One region of the Dryocola baronae genome, then DNA from elsewhere that is predicted to be linked to it. Evidence: predicted binding sites of a transcription regulator. Region 1 holds the regulator's gene; the other holds the start of a gene.
What was found. The regulator sigma-54, encoded in region 1, starts transcription at its own class of promoters, with help from an activator protein. The targets are predictions, from matches to a motif close to GTTGGCACANNTTTCGCTNT.
Positions count from the first base shown of each region.

Region 1 (7,571 bases):
CTCGGTGTGGTACATATGCACGACATGCTGCGCGCAGGCGTGGTTTAACAAAGGATTAGACTTAATGAGTAACCATGAAGCGTCACTCGATACCTGTTATGGGCCGGTGAGTGCTCGCGTGATGGAGCGGGCGGCCAACGTACGCCTGCTTATTCTGGATGTCGACGGCGTGATGTCTGACGGCCTTATCTACATGGGCAACAGCGGCGAAGAGCTGAAGGCCTTTAATGTGCGAGATGGCTACGGCATTCGCTGCGCCCTCACCTCCGGAATCGAAGTCGCTATTATTACCGGTCGCAAAGCCAAGCTGCTTGAAGACCGCTGCGAGACGTTGGGGATTACCCATCTTTATCAGGGCCAATCCGACAAGCTGCTGGCTTTTCGCGATCTGTTGGATAAACTCGCCGTCGCGCCGGAACAGGTGGCCTATATCGGTGATGACCTCATCGACTGGCCGGTGATGGCACAGGTTGGCGTGAGCGTTGCCGTTGCCGACGCCCATCCACTGCTGACGCCGCGCGCGGATTACGTCACACGAATCAACGGTGGGCGCGGAGCGGTACGCGAAGTCTGCGATCTTTTACTCCTTGCGCAGGGGAAGCTTGATGAGGCCAAAGGGCTATCCATATGAGTAAAACAAGGCGTTGGTTTATCATCCTGCTGGCACTGATAGCGCTCGTGCTGATCGGCATTAATCTGGCCGACCAGGATGCCGTGTCGCCCACGACCGTGAACGCTAACGAGCCAACCTATAAAAGCGAACACTCCACCACCGTGGTTTATAACCCTGAAGGGGCGCTGAACTACCGGTTAGTCGCGGAACACGTTGAATATTTCTCAGATACGGCCATTTCCTGGTTCACCAACCCGATAATGACGCAGTACGATGAAAATAAAGTAGCGACCTGGTCATTACGCTCAGATCGCGCCAAACTGACTAATGACCGAATGCTGTATCTGTACGGGAACGTTGTTCTCACGGCGCTGACGCCCGATTCGCAGCTACGCAAAATTACCACAGACAATGCGCAGGTTAACTTGATCACTCAGGATGTTGCGTCTGATGATTTGGTGACGCTGTACGGTACCAGCTTTAACTCCAGCGGCCTGAAAATGCGCGGTAATTTGCGCAGCAAGAACGCCGAGCTGATTGAAAAGGTTAGAACATCCTATGAAATCCAGAATAAACAAACTCAGCCGTAATTTAGTACTGACCAGTACGCTTTTGGCCGCCAGCTTTTCGGCCTTCGCGCTGACCGGTGATACCGATCAGCCGATTCATATTGAATCAGATCAGCAGTCGCTGGATATGCAAAGCAACATCGTTACCTTTACCGGCAACGTGGTCGTCACGCAGGGCAGTATCAAGATCAACGCCGATAAGGTTGTGGTCACGCGTCCGGGCGGCGAGCAGGGCAAAGAAGTGATCGATGGTTACGGTAATCCGGCCACCTTCTATCAGATGCAGGACAGCGGCAAGCCGGTAAAAGGCCACGCTTCCAAGATGCACTATGAGCTGCAAAACGACTTTGTGGTGTTAACCGGGGACGCGTTCCTGGAACAGCTCGACAGCAATATCAAAGGCGACAAGATTACCTATCTGGTCAAAGAACAGAAAATGCAGGCGTTTAGCGAAAAAGGTAAGCGCGTAACCACGATTCTGGTGCCTTCACAATTGCAGAATAAAGACGGCAAGGCGGCACCCGCTCCAGCACCGAAAAAGAGTAACTAATTCGTTATGGCAACTTTAATCGCGAAGAACCTCGCCAAGGCTTATAAAGGCCGCCGCGTGGTGGAAGACGTAAGTCTGACCGTTAAATCCGGCGAAATTGTCGGCCTGCTCGGCCCGAACGGCGCGGGTAAGACCACGACGTTTTATATGGTTGTGGGCATCGTCTCGCGCGATGCGGGCAATATCATTATCGATGATGAAGATATCTCCATGCTGCCGCTGCACGCGCGCGCGCGCCGTGGCATCGGCTATTTGCCGCAGGAAGCTTCCATTTTCCGCCGTCTGAGCGTGTTTGATAACCTGATGGCCGTGCTGCAAATCCGTGACGATCTCACGCCCGAGCAGCGCGACGACCGCGCAAACGAGCTGATGGAAGAGTTCCACATCGAGCATTTGCGTAACAACCTCGGCCAGTCGCTGTCCGGTGGTGAACGCCGTCGCGTGGAAATCGCTCGCGCTTTAGCGGCGAATCCAAAATTTATTCTGCTCGATGAACCTTTTGCGGGCGTTGACCCCATTTCGGTCATCGACATCAAGCGAATTATCGAACACCTGCGCGACAGCGGGCTCGGTGTGCTGATTACTGACCATAACGTACGTGAAACCCTCGCGGTTTGTGAACGCGCTTATATCGTCAGCCAGGGCCACCTAATCGCCCACGGCGCGCCAGCAGAAATTCTGGAAGATGAGCACGTTAAGCGCGTCTATCTGGGCGAAGAGTTCAGACTCTGATAGGGTAGGAAGAATTAAACTGTAGATCTGAGGATACCCGCTCTGAATATGAAGCAAGGTTTGCAGCTTAGGCTTAGCCAACAGCTTGCTATGACTCCCCAGCTGCAACAGGCCATCCGCCTGCTGCAGCTGTCGACGTTGGAGTTACAGCAGGAACTTCAGCAAGCGCTGGAAAGTAACCCACTGCTTGAGCAAACCGACCTGCATGAAGAAATCGACTCCCTCGAAGCGCGCGAAGAAGAAGCGGCGCTGGACACCCGTGAGGCTCTGGAACAAAAAGAGATGCCTGACGAACTCCCGCTGGACGCGAGCTGGGACGAAATCTACACCGCAGGAACCCCTTCCGGCACCGGCACCGACTACATCGACGACGAGCTGCCTGTTTATCAGGGCGAAACCACCCAGTCGCTTCAGGATTACCTGATGTGGCAAGTAGATCTCACTCCTTTTACCGAAACCGACATTGCTATCGCCACGTCCATCGTCGACGCCGTTGACGAAACGGGCTACCTCACCGTACCGCTGGAAGACATTCTGGAAAGCATGGGCAACGACGAGGTCAGCCTTGATGAGATCGAGGCGGTGCTTAAGCGCATTCAGCGTTTCGACCCGGTTGGCGTCGCCGCGCGCGATCTGCGCGACTGCCTGCTGATTCAGCTATCCCAATACGCGAAAGAAACGCCGTGGCTGAGCGAAGCCCGTCTTATCGTAAGCGAGCATCTGGATCTGCTGGCAAACCACGATTTCCGCAGCCTGATGCGCGTCACCCGCCTCAAAGAAGAAGTGCTGAAAGAGGCGATGTGTCTGATTCAATCTCTGGATCCGCGCCCCGGCCAGTCCATCCAAACCGGCGAACCCGAATACGTAATCCCGGACGTGCTGGTCCGTAAAGCACAGGGAAAATGGACCGTGGAGCTCAATTCAGATAGCATTCCACGCCTGAAAATAAACCAGCAGTATGCCGCGCTCGGCACCAGCAGCAGAAGCGACAGCGATTCGCAGTACATCCGCAGCAATCTGCAGGATGCGAAATGGCTGATCAAAAGCCTGGAAAGCCGTAACGATACGCTGCTGCGCGTCAGCCGTTGTATCGTCGAGCAGCAGCAAGGTTTTTTTGAGCACGGCGAAGAACACATGAAGCCGATGGTGCTGGCCGATATCGCGCAGGCGGTGGAAATGCACGAGTCCACCATATCGCGCGTAACGACGCAGAAATATCTGCACAGCCCGCGAGGCATTTTTGAACTGAAGTATTTCTTCTCGAGTCACGTGAATACCGAAGGCGGTGGCGAAGCCTCCTCCACGGCGATTCGCGCGCTGGTGAAGAAGTTAATTGCTGCGGAAAACCCCGCGAAACCTCTTAGCGACAGCAAGTTAACGACTATGCTGTCAGATCAGGGGATCATGGTGGCACGCCGCACTGTTGCGAAGTATCGAGAGTCTTTATCCATACCACCGTCAAACCAGCGTAAGCAGCTGGTGTGACCCAACTGATAAGGAAGACACTATGCAGCTCAACATTACAGGACAAAATGTCGAAATCACCGACGCGTTACGCGATTTTGTGAATGCGAAATTTGCCAAACTGGAGCAGTACTTCGAACGCATTAATCAGGTCTACATTGTGTTAAAAGTGGAAAAAGTCACCCACCTTGCAGATGCGACGCTGCACGTGAACGGGGGTGAGCTGCATGCCAGTGCCGAAGGGCAGGACATGTACGCGGCCATTGATGGCCTGATCGATAAACTGGCTCGCCAGTTAACTAAACATAAAGATAAACTAAAACAACATTGATAATCCGGGTGTCTGTTTACGCCTCGACGGCTCGTTGTCCCAAGGTCAACGGGCCGTTAGCTTAACAGGGTGCTCAGGTGAACTTATGATGAACAACGATTCCGTTCTACAACTTAGTCATGTCCTTAACCAGGAATGTACCCGAAGTGGTGTCCACTGCCAGAGCAAGAAACGCGCTTTGGAAATCATCAGCGAACTGGCTGCAAAACAGCTCGGTCTACCGCCGCAGGTCGTGTTTGAAGCGGTGCTGACACGCGAACGCATGGGGAGTACCGGCATCGGCAATGGTATCGCCATTCCTCACGGGAAACTTGAAGAGGATACCCTGCGCGCCGTGGGGGTGTTCATCCAGCTGGAGACGCCAATCGCCTTTGATGCAATTGATAACCAGCCGGTCGACCTGCTGTTTGCCCTGCTGGTGCCAGCGGATCAGACCAAGACGCATCTGCACACCTTGTCACTGGTGGCTAAACGCCTGGCGGACAAAACCATTTGCCGCCGCCTGCGGGCTGCACTTAGCGACGAAGAGCTTTATCAGATCATTACCGATACCGAAAACGGTAGTGAAAGTGAATAATCTGGCCGCGGTATCGTCTATGCCGCAGCTTGAGAAGTCGGGGGAGTAAAGACATGGTGCTGATGATTGTCAGCGGCCGCTCTGGTTCAGGGAAGTCTGTAGCCTTGCGTGCACTGGAAGATATGGGGTTCTACTGCGTGGATAACCTGCCAGTAGTGCTACTGCCGGAACTGGCAAAAACCCTCGCGGAACGGCAAATCTCGGCGGCGGTCAGCATCGACGTGCGCAACATGCCGGAAAACCCGGAGATTTTCGAGCAGGCGATGACCAATCTGCCTGATACGTTTTCCCCGCAGCTCCTGTTCCTCGACGCGGACCGCAACACGTTGATCCGCCGCTACAGCGACACCCGCCGTTTACACCCGCTTTCAAGCAAGAACCTGTCGCTGGAAAGCGCCATCGATGAAGAAAGCGATCTGCTCGAACCGCTGAAGTCGCGCGCGGATTTGATCATCGACACCTCAGAAATGTCGGTGCACGAGCTGGCTGAAATGCTGCGTACCCGCCTGCTGGGCAAACGCGAACGCGAGCTGACGATGGTCTTTGAATCCTTCGGCTTCAAGCACGGTATTCCCATCGATGCCGATTACGTGTTTGACGTACGCTTCCTGCCGAACCCGCACTGGGACCCGAAACTGCGTCCGATGACCGGTTTGGATCGCCCGGTCGCCGCGTTCCTCGACCGCCACACGGAAGTGCACAATTTTATTTACCAGACGCGCAGCTATCTTGAGCTATGGTTACCGATGCTGGAAACCAACAACCGCAGCTACCTGACCGTAGCCATCGGCTGTACCGGCGGTAAGCACCGTTCGGTTTACATCGCCGAGCAGTTGGCCGACTACTTCCGCTCGCGCGGCAAGAACGTTCAGTCTCGTCACCGTACGCTGGAAAAACGCAAAACATGACCGTAAAACATACCGTTGAGATCACCAATAAGCTGGGCATGCACGCGCGCCCGGCCATGAAGCTCTTTGAGCTGGTGCAGAGTTTTGATGCAGAAGTGATGCTGCGGAATGAAGCGGGAACCGAGGCGGAAGCCAGCAGCGTCATCGCGCTGCTGATGCTCGATTCTGCCAAGGGCGGGCAAATCGAAATCGAAGTGACCGGCCCGCAGGAAGAGCAGGCGCTGGCAGCGGTTATCGCGCTGTTCAACGCCGGGTTCGACGAAGACTAATCTATTTTAAATCGTGCTGCGCCAGGAAAGGCTCCCCGCCCAGCTGGCGCATCTGCCGCAAAATCCACTGCTGACGCTGACGCACGTAGCCTGACGGCGCGTTCGCTTTAAAACGGATCGGGTTAGGCAGCACGGCGGCAAGCATGGCCGCTTCCGAAGCACTCAGCCGGCTGGCGGGCTTGTGGAAATAACGCTGCGCGGCGGCTTCCACCCCGAAAGTCCCTTCCCCGAATTCCGCGATATTGAGATAAACCGTCAGAATGCGGCGCTTGCTCCACACCATTTCCATGCCCACCGTTAGCCCCGCCTCCAGACCTTTGCGTATCCAGCTTCTTCCATCCCACAGAAACAGGTTTTTCGCCGTTTGCTGCGATATCGTCGACGCCCCGCGCACGCGCTTTTCGTTACGCTCGTTATGCGAAATGGCCTTCTCGATAGAATCCATGTCAAAGCCCCAGTGTTCGGGGAATTTCTGGTCTTCGGCCGCAATCACCGCAAGCGGCATCCACGGCGAGATCTCGTCCATGCTCACCCAGTCCGAATGCGCTACGTAGCCGAAATCTCCGCTGAGCCAGGCGCTAAGCTGGCGCTCCGCCATGACGGCTGAGAAGGGAACCGGTAAAAAGCTAAAGAGGAGGATGCCCGCAACCCACAGCCCGGCGACGGCCAGCACGGCCCGCAACACCCAGCGCTTGAAGAATGTCCCGAGCGCAAAACGCCCTTTCCTCATGCGCTAAGGTCCAGTACGCGCGCCACTAGCTTTTCGATACCCGCCGCGGCTTCATCAATGCGCGTCGCCAGCATGTAGGCCGGTGTGGTGACGACCTTGTGCTCTTCATCGACCACGATATCATCCACCGGGCAAGGTACGTGCTCGGCGCCCATCACTTCGAGCATTTCCGCGAGGTCGATATCGGTGCCGATAGTCAGGCGCACCGGCATAGCCAAAATTTTAGGCAGCATGGCCGGGGCAATGCACATGAAGCCCAGCGGCTTGCCCTGCGCGTGCAGGTCGCAAGCCAGCCGACGCAGATCGCTATCAACAAGGCAGTCGATACCGCTGGCGGCAAAGCTGCTGAGGTTTTTCGCCGCGCCGAAGCCGCCGGGAACAATCAGCGCATCCAGCTCATTTGCATTGGCCTCCGCAAGAGGCGTTATCGCGCCACGGGTAATTCTCGCGGCTTCGACCAGAACGTTTCGCCCTTCGCCCGTTGCGTCATTTGTCAGGTGATTGATTACGTCTGCTTGAGTTTTATCGGGTGCAAAGCAGACGGCTTCAGCGCCAGAACGCGCAATCGCCAGCAGCGTAATTACCGCCTCGTGAATCTCGCTGCCGTCGTAGACGCCGCAGCCGCTGAGCACCACGCCAACCTTCTTCATATGGCCTTTCCTTTTCCGTCCGGCGACCATAATTATCAGTTATGGTAATTAGGCCGCTATGGTTCACACATTTTACTGATTCACGTAACAAACTTTTTAGGATTTGCTATCTTAATTGCTGAGCAGCCCGCGATTTGCCGGTTGTGCCTTTTAACGCCCAATAATTAATAATCGGCGC
Region 1 covers NZ_JBINNY010000001.1:4,505,307-4,512,877, forward strand. Annotated here, with positions in the region: gene kdsD (arabinose-5-phosphate isomerase KdsD) at 1-48, shown strand, start outside; gene kdsC (3-deoxy-manno-octulosonate-8-phosphatase KdsC) at 65-631, shown strand; gene lptC (LPS export ABC transporter periplasmic protein LptC) at 628-1,203, shown strand; gene lptA (lipopolysaccharide ABC transporter substrate-binding protein LptA) at 1,172-1,732, shown strand; gene lptB (LPS export ABC transporter ATP-binding protein) at 1,739-2,464, shown strand; gene rpoN (RNA polymerase factor sigma-54) at 2,513-3,949, shown strand; gene hpf (ribosome hibernation promoting factor) at 3,972-4,259, shown strand; gene ptsN (PTS IIA-like nitrogen regulatory protein PtsN) at 4,345-4,836, shown strand; gene rapZ (RNase adapter RapZ) at 4,890-5,744, shown strand; gene npr (PTS phosphocarrier protein NPr) at 5,741-6,013, shown strand; gene mtgA (monofunctional biosynthetic peptidoglycan transglycosylase) at 6,015-6,743, opposite strand; gene elbB (isoprenoid biosynthesis glyoxalase ElbB) at 6,740-7,393, opposite strand.

Region 2 (7,571 bases), 380 kb from region 1:
AAACCCGGAGTCGAAGCCGACGAAGTGGCAGGCGAGGCCGAGGTTCAGCAGGTGGCTGTGCAGGCGCTCAACTTCCAGCAAAATCGCGCGGATCATCTGCGCGCGTTCCGGCACCACGATGCCCATCGCGTTTTCAACCGACGTGGTGTAGGCGGTGCTGTGGGCGAAGCCGCAGATGCCGCACACGCGGTCAGACAGGAAGGTGACTTCGTTGTAGCCCATGCGGGTTTCCGCCAGCTTTTCCATGCCGCGATGGACGTAGAACAGGCGGTAATCGGCGTCGATAATGTTCTCGCCGTCGACGAACAGGCGGAAGTGGCCCGGTTCATCAGATGTGACGTGCAGCGGGCCAATCGGCACCACGTTGTTTTTCTTACTGCCCAGCTCGTTGATGAACTCGTAGGTTTCCTGGTCGCCGGTTGGCGCAGGGCGCTGGCGGTAGTCCATGCTGTCTTTGCGCAGCGGGTAGAGATCGTCCGGCCAGTCGTCCGGCAGCACCAGGCGGCGCTCGTCCGGCAGGCCAACGGGCTGGAGGCCGTACATATCGCGCACCTCGCGCTCGCCCCACACGGCGGCAGGCACGCGCGGCGTGACGGACGGGAATTCTGGCTTATCGGCGTCCACTTCCACACGCACGGTGATCCAGCACTTCACGCCGGTTTCCATCGACAGCACGTAGTAAACCGCATAGCTGCCGCACAGCTGGCGCTCATCGTTGCCGAACAGCACCGACAGCCAGCCGCCCTGCTGGTAATACAGCCATTCCACCACTTCCGGTAGCATATTCAGCTTCACGGTGACGGTGATTTGATCTTTGGTCTGCCACGCTTCGTCAATCACCGCATGGGGGAACTGCTTATGCAGCGCGGCGAGATAATGTTGACCAATCTTTTCTTCAGACATTGTTAAATTCTCTTAAATCACGCCGCCAGCAAGGAGACGAAGGCTAAAAAGGCAAAGCCAAAACCGGCCCAGGTAATGCGCGAGGTTTCAAGCATCCGCAGGCGCGCCATGCTGTTTTCGAACAGCGCGATAATCAGTACGCCGGCAACCAGCTTTACGGCCGCCAGCACGACGGCGATAGCCAGCCCGCCCCAGCTAAAGGCGCTCATCTGGCCCCACGGCAGGAAAACGCCGACAAACATTTGCAGAACCACCAGCTGCTTGAGGGAAATCCCCCATTTCAGCACCGCGAAACCCGCGCCGCTGTATTCGGTCAGCGGGCCTTCCTGCAGCTCCTGCTCGGCTTCGGCCAAATCGAACGGCAGCTTGCCCATTTCGATAAAGGTGGCGAACGCGCAGGCGGCAAACGCCAGCAGCAGGGTTAACGACTGCGCGACGGGCCAGTGGTAAATCGTGGCGGTGATATTGCTGATATGCGTGCTGCCCGCCACCTGGGCGGCAACCCACAGGCCGAGCAGCAGAATCGGCTCCACCAGCACGCCCAGCATCGCTTCGCGGCTCGCGCCGATGGCGGTAAACGGGCTACCGGTATCCAGGCCTGCGATGGCAAAGAAGAAGCGGGCGATGGCAAACAGGTAAATCAGGGTGATGAGATCGCCAAGCCACGGCAGCGGTGAAGAGAGCGTCACCACCGGCAGCGCGGTGGCGATGGTCAGCATCACGCCCACCATCACGAACGGCATCAGGCGGAACACCCAGCCGGAGGCGGCGGGGGCCACGCTCTGGCGGCCCAGCAGTTTGAACAGGTCGCGGTATTCCTGCATCACGCCCGGCCCACGGCGGTTGTGCATGCGGGCGCGGGTGACGCGGGTGATACCGGACAGCAAAGGCGCGACGGCGAACAGCACCAGCGCCTGAATCAACGAGAAGAAAATTGTGTTCATGTCAGGCTCCTCAGGCGATGACCGCAACCAGCAGCACGGCCAGTTCGATGATGGCCAGCTTACGGAACGTGCCGGCGAGACAGTCGCACTGCCAGCCAGGCACCCATTTCACCGGGTTAAGGGTTTTACGCAGCTTGATAAGCGGAGCGAACGCCGCTTTGACGGGCTGGGCGAAACCGGTGGCGGTAATCACCATTGCCTGTTCGTGATCGTAACCGCAAACCCACGCCGCGCCGCGCGTGCGGTTGGGCAGACGGTCGCCGCGAAACGCCACCATCAGAATGAACGGCAGAAGCGGGCAGGCGATCAGCAGCAGGGCGATCATCGGCTGCGATACGGTGGTGTTGGCGGTTTGCAGCGGAAGCGGGATTGCGTTCTGCACTAGCGGGATAAACCACGGTGCGGCAACGCCCGCCGCCACGCAGCACAGCGCCATTGCGGCAACGCTCAGGTTCATCAGCCACGGCGCGGAGGTTGCGCTTTCCGCTTCCGGGGTGCGCGGCGCGCCGAGGAAGGTCACGCCATAAACTTTCGCCACGCACATCACGGCCAGCGCGCCGGTAATCGCAAGCCCCATCGCCAGCAGCGGCCCGAGGAAGCGGGCGACGAACGACGGCAGGGTGCCAAGGTGGAAGAACGACTGGTAAATCAGCCATTCACCGGCAAAGCCGTTCAGCGGCGGCAGGGCGGCCATCGCCATCAGGCCAACCAGCATCGCCAAAGAAATCAGCGGCATACGTTTGCCGATACCGCCGAGCTTCTCGATATCGCGATGCCCGGTACGGAACCATACCGCCCCCGCGCCGAGCAACAGCGTGGTTTTGAACAGGCTATGGTTGAACAGGTGATACAGGCCGCCCACCATGCCGAGCGCGATAAGCGTCGGTTCGCGGAGCGCAAAGCCAATCAGGCTACAGCCGAGGCCGAGCAGAATAATGCCGATGTTTTCCAGAGTGTGGTAAGCCAGCAGGCGGTTGATGTTGTGTTCCATCAGCGCGTACAGCCCGCCGATAAACGCGGTGACCATGCCGAGCACCACTACCAGCACGCCCCACCACAGCGGCATCACGTTGCCGATAAGCGAGAAGCACATAATGCCGTACAGGCCGATTTTCATCACCACCGCCGAGAACGCGGCGGCGGCGGGAGCAGAAGCGTTGGCGTGCGCCTGAGGCACCCAGCCGTGCAGCGGAATAATCCCCGACATAAAGCCGAAGCCCACCAGGCCAAGCAGCCAGATGGTTGAGCTAACCGGAACGGTGAATGCCTGCCGGTGCAGCTCGCCGAAGTTCAGCGTGCCGTACTGCTGCCACAGCAGCCAGCAGGCAATCGCCAGCAGCACGGTGCCGAGGCGGCCAAGGGCGAACCACAGCTTGCCGGACTGCTGGCAGCCGGTCAGGAAGTACCCGGCAAGACAGACGATCTCCGCCATCGCCACCAGCGTCACGAAATTGGTCGCCACCAGCGCGGTCACCGATGCGGCCATCACCACGTTAAGCAGGAAGCCGTTGGCGCGCACCGCGTGATGGCGGTGCCAGTCGATGTTAAACAGCGAGATAAACAGCCCCGACAGGCCGACGGTGGCGAGCCACACGCCGTTGAAGGCGTTCAGTTCAATCTGCCAGTGCCAGATTTGCGCCTCGCCGTTTAGCCCGCCGAGGGCGATAACGCCCGCCAGCAGCGTCAGCAGCGAACTGCCCGCGCCGCCAAGACCGGCAATTACGCCGCTCAGCGGCTTATGGAAGCGGGTTGCGGCGGCAAGAACGGCGCTTGCCACAAAGCCCAGCAGCGCCCAATGAATCAGAATAAAAGCACTCATTTTTTTGCCTCAGGCTGGGTAAACGAAGTGAGATCGCCAAGGGAAACGCCAAGCGTTAACTGACGTTTGCGCCTGTTGGCGGCGCTGAGATCTTTGTTATCAACCACGCGCAGCGCTTTGGTCGGGCAGGTGCGGACGCAGGCCGGGCCGCCTTCGTCAAAGCTGCATAAATCGCATTTCACCGCGATTGCGCGAACGCCGGGAACCCAGTCGAGCAGGGTGCTCACGCGGGCCGGTGCCGGTGGCGCAGGCGGCGCCTTCGGGCTGTTGGCGTTAGCGGGAATATGAATCGGACGGCTGCCGGAAAACTCAATCGCGCCGAACGGGCAGGCGATGCCGCACAGCTTGCAGCTGACGCACAGGCTTTCGTTAAGCTGCACCGCGCCGTCTACGCGGGTGATGGCGTTAACCGGGCACACCCCGGCGCACGGGGCGTCTTCACAGTGGTGGCACATCTGCGGTGCCGATTCGGCGGCGTTGCGCATGAGTTTCAGGCGCGGCATGGACTGCAGGCCGTGCAGGCGGTGGATCTCCGAACAGGCCGCCTCACAGGTGTGGCAGCCCATACAAAGTTTGGAATCTGCGATTACAAAACGGTTCACTATCGTTCCTTGGGGCATATCATCATTTTTGACGAAACCGTGCCGAAGCCTGCCATTTCGACAGTTTTCGACACCCGGCAGGCGCTAGGCCCGCGCCTGACTCTGGAGCGGCACCAGCGATACGGGCGCATCGTCATGCACGGCGCGATACAGGCATTCGTAAACCGGGCGGATTTTTTCGAGATAGTGTTCAAGCACCTGCTCACGATTACGGTTGCTGATGCTGGCGTCCACGCGGCCATCGTCATCAAGAATGGCTTTAGCAATCAGTACTTTGTCTTGACCGTCACGCTTTTCGACGTAGTACTCGATGGTGTGGCTGTTAAAGCCTTCCGCAAGCGCGATGTGGATAACGAAGTGGTCGAATAAAAAGAAGCGCAGGGAGTCGTCCGGATTGCAGCCCACCGCGTGATGCAGCTTGGCTTTCGAGAGGGTGATGCCCTGAATCAGGGTGTTACAGTAGTTCTGCCACTGCGCGAGCAGGCGCTGGTGTTTGTCGGCGATGTAGTCGGCTTTTTCGCTCAGTTCCCAAATGTTCATCTTTAAATCACTCTGTTTGTGCTGATACCCCCACAGAGCATGTTTCGTGCCAATTTTTTAATATGATGTTTTTATTGGATTTTATGGTTTTCGATGCGGAAGTGACGGTGGGCATGACATGTCATTTCGACATCTTTGCCACCGGGCGACAGCGGCATTGGACGCCCTCTCCCTAACCCTCTCCGCATGAGAGGGAGCCGATCGGAGTGGCCTGAGGGCGTCCCAATCCCACCCCAATCACCCATCCTCCCGACCTGGCATCTTCCTTGCATTACCTCCGCCAGATACCCCGGAGGCACTATGCACGAAATCACCCTCTGCCAACGCGCACTGGAACTCATCGAAGCTCAGGCAAAACGGCACGGCGCGCTGCGCGTGACCGGCGTGTGGCTGGAAGTTGGCGCTTTCTCCTGCGTCGAGAAAAGCGCGCTGGAGTTCTGTTTCGAACTGGTTTGCCGCGACACGCTCGCCGAAGGCTGCCAGCTTCACATTCATCAACAGGAAGCGGAATGCTGGTGCCACGACTGCCAGCAGCACGTCCAGCTTTTGTCCTCGCTGGTGCGGCGCTGCCCGCTGTGTGAGGGGAGCAACCTGCGCGTAGTGGCGGATGACGGCGTGCAGATCAAGCGTTTGGAAGTAGAGGAGACAAACCATGTGTAGCACCTGCGGTTGCGCCGAAGGCAACCTGTATATAGAAGGCGACGAGCGTAACCCGCATTCCGGATTCCGCAGCGCGCCTTTCGCCCCGGCAACGCGTCCGGCCATGCAAATCACCGGCGTGAAGTTTGCGCCCACCGCCGACGAGCAGGGCGACCTGCATTACGGCCACGGCGCGGCGGGCACCCACGCGCCGGGCATAACCCAGCGCCGCATGCTGGAAATCGAACTCAACGTGCTGGATAAAAACAACCAGCTCGCCGTCTACAACCGCGAGCAGTTTGCGAAACGCCAGCAGCTGGTGCTGAACCTCGTTTCCAGCCCCGGCTCCGGTAAAACCACCCTGCTGACCGAAACCCTGAAACGCCTGCACGGTAACGTGCCCTGCGCGGTTATCGAAGGCGATCAGCAGACCGTTAACGACGCCGCGCGCATCCGCGCCACCGGCACGCCCGCCATTCAGGTGAACACCGGCAAAGGCTGCCACCTCGACGCGCAGATGATCCGCGACGCCGTGCAGCGCCTGCCGCTCGAACGCAGCGGCATTCTGTTTATCGAAAACGTCGGCAACCTCGTTTGCCCGGCGAGCTTTGACCTTGGCGAACGCCATAAGGTTGCGGTGCTGTCGGTGACCGAGGGCGAGGACAAACCGCTGAAATATCCGCATATGTTCGCCGCCGCCTCGCTGATGCTGCTCAACAAAATCGACCTGCTGCCCTATTTGCAGTTCGACGTAGAAAAATGTCTCGATTACGCCCGCCAGGTGAACCCGAACATCGAAATCCTGCTGGTGTCCGCCACCAGCGGCGAAGGCATGGACAAGTGGCTGGCCTGGCTGGAGGCGCAGCGATGTGCATAGGCATCCCCGGTCAAATCGTTGAACGTCTGGCCGACGGCAGCGCGAAGGTGGACGTCTGCGGCATCAAGCGCGATGTAAACCTGATGCTGGTGGGCGACGCACAAATCGGCCAGTGGGTGCTGGTACACGTAGGTTTTGCGATGGCGATAATCGACGAGCAGGAGGCCCGCGACACGCTGGACGCGCTGCAAAACATGTTCGAAGTAGAGCCGGACGTTGGCGGCCTGCTGTTCGGCGAGGAGCGCGGCTGATGCGTTTTGTCGATGAATACCGCGCCCCCGAAAAAGTCATGCAGCTTATTGACGTGCTGCGCGAACGCGCGCCGAAGCTGGGCTACACCGCCGAGCGCCCGCTGCGCATTATGGAAGTCTGCGGCGGCCATACCCACGCCATCTTCAAGTTCGGCCTCGACCAGCTGCTGCCGGAAAATATCGAGTTTATTCATGGGCCTGGCTGCCCGGTGTGCGTGCTGCCGATGGGCCGCATCGATACCTGCATTGAGATCGCAAGCCACCCGGAGGTGATTTTCTGCACCTTTGGCGACGCGATGCGCGTACCGGGTAAAAGCGGATCGCTGATGCAGGCCAAAGCCCGCGGCGCGGACGTACGCGTGGTCTATTCGCCGCTGGACGCGCTGGCGCTGGCGAAAGAAAACCCGGCGCGCAAGGTGGTGTTCTTTGGCCTCGGCTTCGAAACCACCATGCCCGCCACCGCCATTCTGCTACAGCAGGCGAAGGCGCAGGGCGTGAACAACTTCTACTTTTTCTGCCAGCACATCACGCTGATCCCGACCCTGCGCAGCCTGCTCGAACAGCCGGATAACGGCATCGACGCGTTCCTCGCCCCCGGCCACGTCAGCATGGTGATCGGCACGGCGGCGTATGATTTTATCGCCACCCAACATCAGCGCCCGCTGGTGGTGGCGGGCTTTGAGCCGCTGGATCTCCTGCAGGGCGTGGTGATGCTGGTGGAGCAAAAAATCCGCCAGCAAAGCGCGGTGGAAAACCAGTACAGGCGCGTGGTGCCGGATGAAGGCAACGCGCTCGCCCAGCGGGCGATTGCGGAAGTGTTTGCCGTGCGCGGCGATTCAGAATGGCGGGGCCTGGGGACGATAAGCGAATCCGGCGTGCGCCTTACCGAAGGCTATCGCCAGTTCGACGCGGAAGAACATTTTAAACCCGCGCCGCAGCAGGTTTATGACGATCCGCGCGCCCGCTGTGGCGACGTGTTAACCGGGCGATGCAAGC
Region 2 covers NZ_JBINNY010000001.1:4,886,970-4,894,540, reverse strand. Annotated here, with positions in the region: gene ACSPHG_RS23110 (hydrogenase large subunit) at 1-903, opposite strand, end outside; gene ACSPHG_RS23105 (respiratory chain complex I subunit 1 family protein) at 921-1,847, opposite strand; gene hycC (formate hydrogenlyase subunit 3) at 1,858-3,666, opposite strand; gene ACSPHG_RS23095 (4Fe-4S dicluster domain-containing protein) at 3,663-4,268, opposite strand; gene hycA (formate hydrogenlyase regulator HycA) at 4,353-4,808, opposite strand; gene hypA (hydrogenase maturation nickel metallochaperone HypA) at 5,109-5,468, shown strand; gene hypB (hydrogenase nickel incorporation protein HypB) at 5,461-6,324, shown strand; gene ACSPHG_RS23075 (HypC/HybG/HupF family hydrogenase formation chaperone) at 6,315-6,575, shown strand; gene hypD (hydrogenase formation protein HypD) at 6,575-7,571, shown strand, end outside.
Region 2: a site for sigma-54 is predicted at 4,932-4,951, ahead of hycA (formate hydrogenlyase regulator HycA). Genes of this name have one in related genera too.